Linked DNA regions of Sphaerotilus microaerophilus. The protein of the gene in region 2 interacts with the protein of the main gene of each other region in a pairwise test. Links are inferred from orthologs where the notes say so. Each region holds a gene or a part of one and is shown on either strand. Other genes may lie near its edges. The genes, in order: ligA and leuS.

Evidence for each region.
Region 1: the proteins of leuS (region 2) and ligA interact in binary tests that used the Escherichia coli proteins (3 or more experiments, as listed by UniProt). The link is inferred for Sphaerotilus microaerophilus from one-to-one orthologs.

The regions. Positions count from the first base shown.
Region 1 is NZ_AP025730.1:2,825,141-2,831,218, reverse strand. The notes cover bases 1,500-4,424. They hold ligA (NAD-dependent DNA ligase LigA), read right to left. Parts: upstream 4,059-4,424; coding sequence 1,941-4,058; downstream 1,500-1,940. Other genes in these bases: glk (glucokinase), read left to right, coding at 4,146-4,424; NGK70_RS12280 (peroxidase-related enzyme), read left to right, coding at 1,500-1,839. Outside these bases: Tol-Pal system beta propeller repeat protein TolB, read right to left, coding at 1-1,083; more of NGK70_RS12280, read left to right, coding at 1,249-1,499; more of glk, read left to right, coding at 4,425-5,213; malQ (4-alpha-glucanotransferase), read left to right, coding at 5,258-6,078. UniProt on the Escherichia coli protein: DNA ligase that catalyzes the formation of phosphodiester linkages between 5'-phosphoryl and 3'-hydroxyl groups in double-stranded DNA using NAD as a coenzyme and as the energy source for the reaction.
Region 2 is NZ_AP025730.1:1,310,521-1,316,940, reverse strand. What follows is about bases 929-4,195. They hold leuS (leucine--tRNA ligase), read right to left. Parts: upstream 3,823-4,195; coding sequence 1,129-3,822; downstream 929-1,128. Other genes in these bases: NGK70_RS05795 (ExbD/TolR family protein), read right to left, coding at 3,958-4,195; NGK70_RS05805 (LPS-assembly lipoprotein LptE), read right to left, coding at 929-1,117. Outside these bases: holA (DNA polymerase III subunit delta), read right to left, coding at 1-522; more of NGK70_RS05805, read right to left, coding at 545-928; more of NGK70_RS05795, read right to left, coding at 4,196-4,407; NGK70_RS05790 (MotA/TolQ/ExbB proton channel family protein), read right to left, coding at 4,424-5,101; dapB (4-hydroxy-tetrahydrodipicolinate reductase), read right to left, coding at 5,137-5,949; NGK70_RS05780 (outer membrane protein assembly factor BamE), read right to left, coding at 5,997-6,420.

The DNA.
Region 1 (6,078 bases), 1.5 Mb from region 2 along the record:
GCCAAAGTCCATCAGCGCGAGGCGGAAGGTATTGCCGTTCAGGCGCGTGACATACGCCATGGAACGGCCGTCCGGGCTGAGCGCCGGGCTGATGTTGTAGCCGCCGGAGAAGGTCACCCGTTCGGCGTTGCCACCGCGCGCAGGCAGCCGGTAGATCTGCGGGCTGCCGCCCCGGTCGCTGACGAAGTAGACCCACTTGCCATCGGGCGAGAAGGTGGCCTCGGTGTCGATGGCGTTGCTGGTGGTCAGGCGCTGCAGGTTGTCGCCGGTGCGGCTGAGGCTGTATAGCTGCGAGAGGCCGTCGCGGGTGAGCGTCACGACCAACTGCGTGCCATCAGGTGACCAGGCCGGCGCGCTGTTGCTGCCCTTGTAGCCGGCCACCACGCGACGCTTGCCGCTGGCCACCTCCTGCACGTAGACCATCGCCTTGCGCGCCTCGAAGGACACGTAGGCCAGCGAGCGCCCGTCCGGCGACCAGGCCGGCGAGATGATCGGCTCCGGCCCGGACACCGCCACCTGGGCAGCTTCGCCATCGGCGTCCGCGATCCAGAGGGTGTAGCGGCCGGCGGTCTTCGAGACGTAGGCGATGCGGGTGGAGAACACTCCGCGGTCACCGGTGAGCTTCTGGTAGATCTCGTCGGCGATGCGGTGCGCGGCCAGCCGCAGGTCTTCCTTGGGCACCGCCACGGCCTGGGCGGCCAGCTCCGTGCCCTTGACGACGTCCCAGAGGCGGTAGCGCACGTCGAAGCGGCCATCGGCCAGGCGGGTGATCGAGCCGGCCGCCAGCGCGTCGCTGCCCTTGCCGCGCCAGTCGGCGAAGACCGGGCGCGCCGTCTCGTCGAAGGCGGCGGCACCGCCATCGACCATCTTGAACAGGCCGCTGCGCTCCAGGTCGGCCCGCACGATGGCCGAGATCGGCAGCGGCGCGCGCTCCTCGTCGCGCAGCTTCAGCACCGCGATCGGCACTTGGCTGGCGCCGACGCCGGAGATCTCGACCCGGAACTGGGCCCGCGCTGCGACGGGCAGCAAGAGGGTGGAACTCAGTCCGGCAGTCAGGCGAACGAGGTCACGGCGAGAAGTCATCACGGTCAGGATTCCAGGCATCGGCAGGCGCTGGGAATATAGCCCACGGGCCCGGCTGCCTCGTCAGCGGAAGTACGTGCAGGGTGCGGGCAGGGTGCATGCAGGGAGGCGTGCATGGCAAACTGGCCCGGTTCGACCCGCCCAACGCCCCAGGAGACACCCGCCATGAGCGCGCCCATCAGCCGCTACCCCGTGCCCGAGATCGCCGACCTGCCCGAGGACCTGCGCAGCCGCATCCTGGAGGTGCAGGCCAAGTCCGGCTTCGTGCCCAACGTCTTCCTCGCCCTGGCGCACCGGCCGGACGAGTGCCGCGCCTTCTTCGCCTACCACGACGCGCTGATGCTGCGCCCCTCCGGCCTGAGCAAGGGCGAGAAGGAGATGATCGTGGTGGCCACCTCGGCGGCCAACCGCTGCCTGTACTGCGTGGTGGCGCACGGCGCCATCCTGCGCATCTACGAAAAGGCGCCTCTGCTGGCCGATCAGGTGGCGGTGAACCACCACAAGGCCGACCTGAGCGAGCGCCAGAAAGCGATGCTGGACTTCGCACTGAAGGTCTGCAGCGACTCGTCCCGCCTGGTCGAGGCCGACCATGAGGCGCTGCGCCGCCACGGCTTCAGCGACGAGGACGTCTGGGACATCGGCGCCATCACCGCCTTCTTCGGCCTGTCCAACCGCATGGCCAACCTGATCAGCATGCGGCCGAACGACGAGTTCTACCTGATGGGACGGCTGCCGAAAGCGCCGAAGGCCGGCTGACGCTGCAGGCGGTGCGGCCTCATGAGGAAACGCCGGGCCGCCCCGAGTTTCCTCATCCCCCTCGGGGAGCCTGACGCGAAGCGGCAGGTCTGGGGGCGCTCTCAGCCCGCCCCGCCCAGCAACTCCCGCAGTCCCGCCTCGTCCAGCACCGCCACGCCCAGTTCGCGGGCACGGTCGAGCTTGCTGCCGGCCTCCTCGCCGGCGACGACGTAGTGCGTCTTCTTGGACACCGAGCCGCTGACCTTGCCGCCTGCGGCCTCGATCAGTGCCTTGGCCTCCTCGCGGCCCAGCGTGGGCAGCGTGCCGGTGAGCACCAGGGTCCTGCCAGCCAGCGGCTTGGGGGACTCGTCGGCCACGGCGCCGTCGTGTTCCTCCCAGGTCACGCCCGCCGCGCGCAGCTGTTCGACCACCTCGCGGTTGTGCGGCTGGTCGAAGAAAGTGCGGATGCTGCGCGCCACGATGGGGCCGACGTCGCGCACCTGCAGCAGTTGCTCCTCGCTCGCATCCATCAGCGCATCCAGACGGCCGAAGTGCCGCGCCAGGTCCTTGGCGGTGGCCTCGCCGACCTGGCGGATGCCCAGCGAGAACAGGAAGCGCGCCAGCGTGGTCTGCTTGCTCCGCTCCAGCGCCGCGACCAGGTTGGCAGCGCTCTTCTCGCCCATGCGGTCCAGCGCGGTGAGCTTGGCCACGCCGAGCTTGTAGAGCTCGGGCAGCGTGCGGATGATGCCCGCGTCCACCAGCTGGTCGACCAGCTTGTCGCCCAGGCCCTCGATGTCCATCATCCGCCGGCTGGCGAAGTGCAGCAGGGCCTGCTTGCGTTGCGCCGGGCAATACAGCCCACCGCTGCAGCGCCAGTCCACCTCGCCCTCCTCGCGGACGATGGTGCTGCCACACACCGGGCACTGGCCGCCCAGGCGCTGGTAGAGGTTGAATTCCTCGCCTCGTGCGGGCGCGGCCTCGCCCCCGCCATTGCCCTCGGCCGGCGGGACGACACCGACGACTTCGGGGATCACGTCGCCCGCGCGGCGCACGATCACCGTGTCGCCGATGCGCACGTCCTTGCGGCGCGCCTCGTCCTCGTTGTGCAGCGTGGCGTTGCTGACCGTGGTGCCGCCCACGAACACCGGCTCCAGCTTGGCCACCGGGGTGAGCTTGCCGGTGCGCCCGACCTGGATGTCGATGCCCAGCAGCCGCGTCATCTGCTCCTGCGCCGGGTACTTGTGCGCCACCGCCCACCGCGGCTCGCGGGTGACGAAGCCCAGGCGCTGCTGCAGTGCCAGGCTGTTGACCTTGTAGACCACGCCGTCGATGTCGAAGGGCAGGCTGTCGCGCAGCGCCGCCACGCGCTGGTGGAAGGCCACCAGACCGTCGGCACCGGCCACCACCGCCCGCTCGGCGCAGACTGGCAGGCCGAAGCCGACCAGCGCGTCCAGCACGCCCGAGTGCGTCTGCGGCAAGTCCCAGCCCTGCACTTCGCCCAGGCCGTAGGCGAAGAAACTCAGCCGCTTGTCGGCCAGGCCCGCCGGATCGAGCTGGCGGATCGCCCCCGCGGCCGTGTTGCGCGGGTTGATGAAGGTCTTGCCGTCCTTCTCGCGCTGACGTTCGTTGAGGCGCTCGAAGTCGTCGCGGCGCATGTAGACCTCACCGCGCACCTCCAGCACCGGCGCCTCGCAGCCCGCCAGCCGAAGGGGGATCTGGCGGACGGTGCGGATGTTCTGGCTGACGTCCTCGCCCGTTTCGCCATCACCGCGGGTGGCAGCCTGCACCAGCACGCCGCGCTCGTAACGCAAGTTGATCGCCAGGCCGTCGAACTTCAGCTCCACCGCGTACTCGACCGGCGGGGCGCCTTCGCCCACCTCGCCCAGCTCCAGCTCGCGCCGCACCCGGGCATCGAAGGCCTGGGCGCCACCGGCGGTGGTGTCGGTCTCCGTGCGGATCGACAGCATCGGCACCGCATGCCGCACCGGCGTGAAGCCGTCCAGCACCGCGCCGCCGACGCGCTGGGTGGGCGAATCGGCCGCGCGCAATTCGGGATGTGCCGCTTCCAGCGCCTGAAGTTCCTGGAACAGCCGGTCGTACTCGGCGTCCGGCAGGGTGGGCGCGTCGAGCACGTAGTACTGGTGGGCGTGGTGGTTCAGCGTCGCGCGCAGCGTGGCGGCTCGGGCCACGGCCTGGGCATCTGCTGGCGCGCAAACATCGGAGGGCGAAGGTACAGACATGCGTCAAGTTTAGGCGCCGAGGCCCACCAGGCCGAGCCAGCCGCGACAATCGGCGGCTGTTCCGACCCGCCGCCACGCGCCCCCACGATGAGCCCGACCCCGTCCCCTGCGAACGACTTGTCCACTGCGTCCACCACCCTGCCCGACGAGGTGGCGGCCACCCTGCCCTGGCTGGTCGCCGACATCGGCGGCACCAACGCCCGCTTCGGCTGGATCGACGACCCCGCCGAGGCGGCCCGCCACAGCGTGGCGCAGGTGAAGACCCTGCCCGTGGCCGACCATGCCACGCTGGGCGCGGCGGCACAGGCCTACCTGGCAGGGCTGGCCGAGCAGGCCCGCGCCGCCGGCCGGCCCTGGCAGCCGCCACGCAAGGCCGCGCTGGCGGTGGCCACGCCGATCACCGGCGACCAGGTGAGCTTCACGAACAGCCCCTGGTCCTTCTCGCGCCAGGCGCTGCAGGCCGATCTCGGGCTGCAGGCGCTGTTGGTGCTCAACGACTTCGAGGCGCTGGCACTGTCGCTGCCCACCCTGGGCGCCGCACAGCTGCGCCCCCACGCCGCGCTGCCACAGGCGCAGGGCACGCTGGCGGTGCTCGGCCCCGGCACCGGCCTGGGCGTTGGCGCCGTGACCCGCACACCCAGCGGCTGGCAGGCCCTGCCGGGCGAAGGGGGGCACGTCACGCTGGCCGCCGCCAACGACTTCGAGGCCGAGATCCTGCGCCTGGCGCGGCGCGAGTTCGAACATGTCTCGGCCGAGCGCTTCCTCTCCGGCACCGGCCTGCCGACGATGCACCTGTGCGTGGCCGAGGCCCTCGGCCAACCCTCACCCGAGCTGACGCCGCCGGAGATCATCGAGCGCGGCTTGTCCGGCCAGGACGCCGCCTGCAGCCGCACCATCGACACCTTCTGCGCCATGCTCGGCGGTGTGGCCGGCAACCTGGCGCTGACGCTGGGGGCGCGCGGCGGCGTCTTCATCGGCGGGGGCATCGTGCCGCGCCTGGGCGAGCGCTTCTACGCCTCCGAATTCCGTGCGCGCTTCGAGGCCAAGGGGCGCTTCCGCGGCTACCTCGAAGGCGTTCCCACCGCGCTGATCACCGACACGCTGGCCGCCCTGCGCGGCACCGCGCTGGCGCTGCTGCAACATCGCAGCCGCTGAACCCCTCCCTCCGCCCACCTCCCACCGCCCACCGACGCCACCCCATGAAGCTCCCTGCCCGCGCCGCCGGCGTGCTGCTGCACCCCACCTCGCTGCCCGGCCCGAATGGCCTGGGCGACCTGGGGCCGAGTGCCTACCACTTCGTGGACTGGCTGCAGGGCGCCGGCCAGAGCGTCTGGCAGTGGCTGCCGACCACGCCGCCCGATGGCACCGGCTCGCCCTACCAGAGCCCCTCGGCCTTTGCCGGCAGCCCGCTGATGGTGGCGCTGGAGCCGCTGGTGGAGCGCGGCTGGCTGACCGACCTGGCGCTGCCCGAGGACGGCTGGCCGACCGACCGGGCCGACTTCGGCGCGGTGGGCGCCTGGCGCCTGGCCGCCCTGCGCTCGGCCGCCGCGGGCTTTGCCGCGCGCGCCACGGCCGGCGAGCGCGCCGAGCTGCAGCGCTGGGCCGGCAGCCAGCGGGCCTGGCTGGACGACTACGCCCTCTTCATGGCGCTGGAGACGCTGCACGCCGGGGCCCCCTGGTGGCGCTGGGCGGCCGGGCTGCGCTGCCGCGAGGCCGCTGCGCTGGCCGCAGCGCGCGAGCAGCTGGCCGAGGAGATCGCCTTCTGGACCTTCCTGCAGTGGTGCTTCGACAGCCAACTCGCCGCCCTGAAGGCCTATGCCAACGCACGCGGCGTGGCGCTGATGGGCGACCTGCCGATCTTCGTCGCCCACCACAGCGTCGATTGCTGGGCCCGGCCCGAGCTCTTCTACCTCGACACGCAGGACCAGCCCACCATCGTCGCCGGTGCGCCGCCCGACCCGCTCGGCCCCGAGGGCCAGCACTGGGGCAACCCGCTCTACCGCTGGGACCGCATGGCCGA
Region 2 (6,420 bases):
GAAGGCCAGCGCGCGCTGGCCGGGCTCGCCGTCCTCGACACGCAGGCCCTGCGCGGCCAGGCGCTGGGCGATCCACTGCGGCAGCGCGGGGCGCTCGATGGGGTCGACGCGCACGCTGGCGCCGGCACCGTCCAGCGCGGTGAACCAGGCGCTGGCGAGCTGGGTGCGGTCCAGCCGCGGCAGCAGCACGAGGATGAGGTTGTCGTCCGACAGCGTCTCAACCAGCCGCTGCAGCGCCTCGGAGCCCTCCTTGCCAGGCTTGCCGCCGGGGATGCGGATCTCGATCAGGCGGCGGTCGGAGAAGAGGCTGAGCGCGCTGGTCTCGCCCAGCAGGCCGGACCAGTCGAAGTGCGCGCCTTGCACGGTGTGCACCACCCGCTCGCTGTAGCCCGCCTGGCGGGCGGCGGCGCGCACCGTGTCGGCGGCCTCCTGCGCCAGCAGGGCCTCGTCGCCGTAGACAACGTACACCGGGCGCAGGCCGCGGGCCAGGGCCTGGGGGAGCTGTTCGGCGCGCAGCTGCATGGCGTGGACCGGTGCGCTGCGATCAGCGGGCCGAGGCCGCCGCCGCAGCAGCCGATGCGGCCGAAGCCGCGGACGCAGCCTCGGCCACGGCAGCCGGGCCGATCGTGGCCAACCGCCGCAGCACCTGGGTGGCGATGTCGGCGTGCATCGCGCGGTAGAGGATCTGCGCCTCCTGCTCCTTGGCCAGCGAGATCGACTCCTCGAAGGTCATGTCGCGTGCCAGCGCCAGCTCGGTGGGCTCGATCAATTCGCGCCCGCCGGGCGTGCGCACGCGGTAGCGCAGCCGCGTGCGCAGGCTGAGTTCACGCACCTGGCCAGCGGCGGTGGTAGAGGTGGCGACCTGATTCTGGCTGTCGAGCAGCGCCTCCAGCACCAGGTCGGCCTCGGCGGGCGCCTCCACCAGCGTGACACCCGGGCTGGCACGCAGCTGGCGGCGCAGCTCGTCGGCCTGGCCGGAGTAGCGCGAGAAGCCGGCCAGGTGGATGCGCTTGAGCTGCAGCTCGGGCGGGCGGCGCAGCTGGAAGCCGCAACCGGCCAATGCCAGGGACACCACGGTGGCCGAGCCGACCAGCCAGGAGCGCCGCGAGATCGTCATCACGAGCCGGGTCAGACGACCACGTTCACCAGCCGACCGGGCACGACGATGATCTTCTTCACCGGCCGGCCTTCGGCGAACTTGGCCACGTCGGGGCTGGCCGCGGCCGCCGCCTCGATCGCGGCCCGGTCGGCGCTGGCGGGCACCTTGATCGCGCCACGCAGCTTGCCGTTGACCTGCAGCACCAGCTCGATCTCGTCCTGCACCAGCGCGGCCTCGTCCACCGCGGGCCAGGGTGCGTCGAGCAGGTCGCCCAGGCGAGCCGCAAAACCCAGTTCCTGCCAAAGCGACCAGGTCAGGTGCGGGCAGGCGGGATAGAGGCCGCGCAGCAGCACCGAAACGGCTTCGCAGAGCACCGCGTCGTCGCCAGCCGAGCCGTCCGGCTTGAAGGCTTCCATCGCGTTGAGCAGCTTCATGCAGCCCGACACCACGGTGTTGTACTGCATGCGCTCGAAGTCGTAGCTGATCTGCTTGAGCACCAGGTGCAGCTCGCGGCGCAGCGCCTTGGCCTCGGCACGCAGCGGCGCCTCGCTCAGGTTGCCGGCGGTGGCGGTCTTCAGCCGGGCCTCGTTCTTCGCCGCAAAACCCCAGACGCGCTTGAGGAAGCGGTGCGCCCCCTCGACGCCGGCGTCGTTCCACTCCAACGTCTGCTCTGGCGGGCTGGCGAACATCACGAACAGGCGGGCGGTGTCTGCGCCGTACTGGTCGATCAGCGCCTGCGGGTCCACGCCGTTGTTCTTGGACTTGGACATGGTGCCCACGCCCTGGTAGTCCACCGCCGAGCCGTCGCTCTTCAACTTGGCGCCGACGATCTTGCCGCCCGCGTCGAAGACGTTCTCCACCTCGTGCGGCCAGAAGTACTCGATGCCGCCCTTCTCGCCGCGGCGCGAGTAGATGTGGTTGAGCACCATGCCCTGCGTGAGCAGGCGGGTGAAGGGCTCGCTGACGCTGACCAGCTTCAGGTCGCGCATCACCTTGGTCCAGAAGCGCGCGTACAGCAGGTGCAGGATGGCGTGCTCGATGCCGCCGATGTACTGGTCCATGCCCGGCGTGCCGGCCGAATTCCCCGCGCCCATCCAGTACTGCGTGCCCTCGGCGACCATCTTGTCGGCGTTGGTCGGGTCGCAGTAGCGCATGTAGTACCAGGAGCTGTCCACGAAGGTGTCCATCGTGTCCGTCTCGCGGCGCGCCGGCTTGCCGCAGCAGGGGCAGGTGACGGCCAGGAAGTCCTCGCGCTTGGCCAGCGGGTTGCCCGAGCCGTCCGGCACGCAGTCGATCGGCAGCACCACCGGCAGGTCCTGCTCGGGGACCGGCACGGCGCCGCAGCTGTCGCAGTGGATGATGGGGATCGGGGTGCCCCAGTAGCGCTGGCGGCTGATGCCCCAGTCGCGCAGGCGCCAGGTGGTCTTTTTCTCGCCCAGCCCCTGGGCGGCGAGCAACTCGGCGACCTTGCTGACGGCGTCCTTGTAGGCCAGGCCGTCCAAAAATGCAAATTCAGCGCCGGAGTTGACGCAGACCGCGCGCTGCTTGTCGCCGTACCAGTCGGCCCAGGCGTCGAGCGAGAACGGCTCGTCACCCACCTTCACGACTTGCTTGATCGCGATGCCGTACTTGTTGGCGAAGGCGAAGTCGCGCTCGTCGTGCGCCGGCACGCCCATCACCGCGCCGTCGCCGTAGCTCATCAGCACGTAGTTGCCGACCCAGACCTCGACCTGCGCTCCGGTCAGCGGGTGGGTGACGAACAGGCCGGTGGCCATGCCCTTCTTTTCCTGCGTGGCCAGCTCGGCCTCGGTGGTGCCGCCCTGGGCGCATTCGGCGATGAAAACCGCCAGCGCCGGGTTGCCCGCCGCGGCGTGCGCGGCCAGCGGGTGCTCCGGCGCCACGGCGCAGAAGGTCACGCCCATGATCGTGTCGGCGCGCGTCGTGAAGACGTAGAGCCGCCCGCCCTGGATCAGCTCGCCGTCGTTAGCGCGGATCTGATGCGGAAAGGCGAAGCGCACGCCCTCGCTCTTGCCGATCCAGTTCTCCTGCATCAAGCGCACGCGCTCGGGCCAGCCGGAGAGGTAGTTCGGGTCCTCGGGGTTCGCCACCGCGCTGAGCAACTCGTCGGCGTACTTCGTGATGTTCAGGTAGTAGCCCGGGATCTCGCGCTTTTCCACCGGCGCGCCCGAGCGCCAGCCCCGGCCGTCGATGACCTGCTCGTTGGCCAGCACGGTCATGTCCACCGGGTCCCAGTTCACCACCTGGGTGCGGCGCTCGGCAATGCCGGCCTCCAGCATCTTCAGGAAAAGCCACTGGTTCCACTTGTAGTACTCGGGGTCGCAGGTGGCGACCTCGCGGCTCCAGTCGATCGCCAGGCCCATCGCCAGCATCTGGCCCTTCATGTGGGCGATGTTCTCGCGCGTCCACTTCTCCGGCGGCACGCGGTTCTTCAACGCGGCGTTCTCGGCGGGCAGGCCGAAGGCGTCCCAGCCCATGGGCATCAGCACGTTCATGCCCTTCATGCGCAGCTGGCGCGTGAGCATGTCGTTGATGGTGTAGTTGCGCACATGGCCCATGTGCAGCTTGCCCGAGGGGTAGGGCAGCATCGAGCAGGCGTAGAACTTGGCCTTGCTGGCGTCCTCGGTGACGCGGTAGGCGTCGGCAGCACGCCAGGCGGTCTGGGCGGCGGATTCGACGGCAGCGGGATCGTATTTCTCGTTCATGGCGCGGCAGCAGCAAGCAGGGGAGCGGTCCGTCGTCCTGCGACGGCAGGCGGACCTCGCCGATCGGGCGGCGGAAGCGGGGGATTATCGCGTGGGGCCGGGGCGAGCCCGGCGTCGGGTGCGCTCAGGGCGCGATCAGCGCGCCGCCGAGGCCGCAGCGGCGGTCGACCCCGGCTCGGTGACAAAGGCGATGCGGTTCAGCCCCGCTGCCTGCAGCTGGCCGATCAGCTCGGCCACGCGGCCGTAGGGCACGGCGCGGTCGGCGCGCAGCTGCACCTCGGGCAGTTCGCCACCGCGCTTGGCCACGGCCGCCAGGCGCTCTCCAAAGGCAGGCGGGGGCAGCTTCTCTTCACCCAGGTACAGGCTGCCGTCGGCCTGCAGCGCCACCTGCAGCGCCTGCGGCGCCTCGGTCACCGGCGTGGCGCCGTCGGCCTTGGGCAGGTCGAGTTTCAAGCTGGCGGTCATCAGCGGCGCGGCGATCATGAAGATCACCAGCAGCACCAGCATGACGTCAATCAGCGGCGTCATGTTGATGTCGCTCATCGGCTGCGGGCCGGGGCTGCGTTCGAGGCGACCGAAGGCCATCGCGATGGCTCCTCCGTCAGCCCGCTTCGCCGCTGCGCCGCTCGCCCGGGGAGCGATCCAGCAGCATCTCGCGCAGGTCGTGGGCAAAGCCCTCCAGCTCCGCCTCGCAGGCGCCCACCCACTTGCCGAAGACGTTGTAGGCCAGCACCGCAGGGATCGCCACGGCCAGGCCGGCGGCGGTCATGATGAGCGCCTCACCCACCGGGCCGGCCACCTTGTCGATGCTGATGCTGCCGGCCGCCGAGATGCCCAGCAGCGCGTGGTAGATGCCCCAGACGGTGCCGAACAGGCCGATGAAGGGCGCCGTGCTGCCCACCGAGGCCAGCAGCACCTGGCCGTACTGCAGCTGGGCGACGATGCGGTGCAGCGCGTCACGCAGGCGGCGCGTCAGTTGCGATTCGGCCTGGCCGGCCGACTCCAGCGTGCCCGCCGGCGGGGTCAGCAGCGCGGCATCGAGCAGGGGGGTGAGCACCTGCTCACGGTCGATCGCCTGCAGCTGCAGGCGCGCCGATGCCAGGTCGGCACCGGACCAGAACGCCGGCACGGCGCGGGCCACGTCACGCCGCACCCGCGTGAGCACCCAGCCCTTCCACAGGATCACCACCCAGGCGGACACCGACATCGCCAGCAGCAACAGCGCCACCGTGCGGGTGATCGCGTCCCCCTCGGCCCAGAGCCTGGCGTAGCCTCCCATGCGAATGTCCTGTGCGGTCCTGTGCCGGGAATCGCTCAGCCGAGGCCAAGCACGTCGTCCATGCCGAACAGCCCGTTCGACCGTCCCGCCAGGAAGCGCGCGGCGCGCAGGCTGCCCTGGGCGTAGGTGGCGCGGCTACTGGACTTGTGGGTGATCTCGATGCGCTCGCCAGTGCCCATGAACATCACGGTGTGATCGCCGACCACGTCGCCCCCGCGCACGGTGGCAAAGCCGATGGTGCTCGGGTCGCGCTCGCCGGTCACGCCTTCGCGGCCGTAGACGGCGCATGCCTTCAGGTCGCGGCCGATCGCGGCGGCCACCACCTCGCCCATCTTCAGCGCGGTGCCGCTGGGCGCATCGACCTTGTGGCGATGGTGCGCCTCGACGATCTCGATGTCATAGCCCTGGTTGAGCGCCTTGGCCGCCGTCTCCAGCAGCTTGAGCACGACGTTGACACCCACGCTCATGTTGGGCGCCATCATGATGGCGATGTCCTTCGACGCCGCGGCGATCTCGGCCTTCTGCGCCTCGCTGAAGCCGGTGGTGCCGATGACCAATTTGACGCCCAACTCGCGGCAGGCGGCCAAGTGGGCCATCGTGCCCTCGGGGCGAGTGAAGTCGATCAGGCAGTGCGCGCCCTGCAGGCCGGAGCGCAGGTCGGCGCTCACCGCCACGCCGCTGACGCGGCCCAGGAAGGCGGTGGCGTCCTGGCCGATGGCCGGGCTGTCGGCGCGGTCAAGGGCACCGGCCAGCGTGCAGTCATCGGTAGCCAGCACGGCCTCGATCAGCATGTGGCCCATGCGACCGGTGCAGCCGGCGATGGCAATGCGGTGGGGTGTGTCGCTCATGTCGCTCATGTCGGCCTAGGCGGCGCGTGGTTCAGGTTCTCGGGAGGTCAGGGCCGCGCATCCGGCTCCAGCGGCGGATAGACGCGCTGCGGGGCACTGGCCGGCCCCGCCGCCGCAACGGCCGCGGCGGGGCGCCCCACCGGCAGCGGCAGGGCGCGCAGCTGGGTCTCGTTCAGCTCCAGCGGGGCAGTGCGCGCCTTCACCTTGGCGGCGTCGATCGAGGCCACGAACTCCCGTTCGGAGGGCAGCTCGCCGGCCTCGTGGCGCTGCACGCGGTCACTGGCGAAGTAGACGGTGACGCGGCGCTGCTGGGGCGCCGCCCCCTGGCGACGGATCGTGAAGACGTAGTCCCAGCGGTCGGCGTGGAAGATGTCGGTCAGCAGCGGGGAACCGAACAGGCCACGCACCTGGTCGCGCGTCAGGCCGGGGCGCAACTGCTCCAGCATCTCGCGCGTGACCACGTTGCCCTGC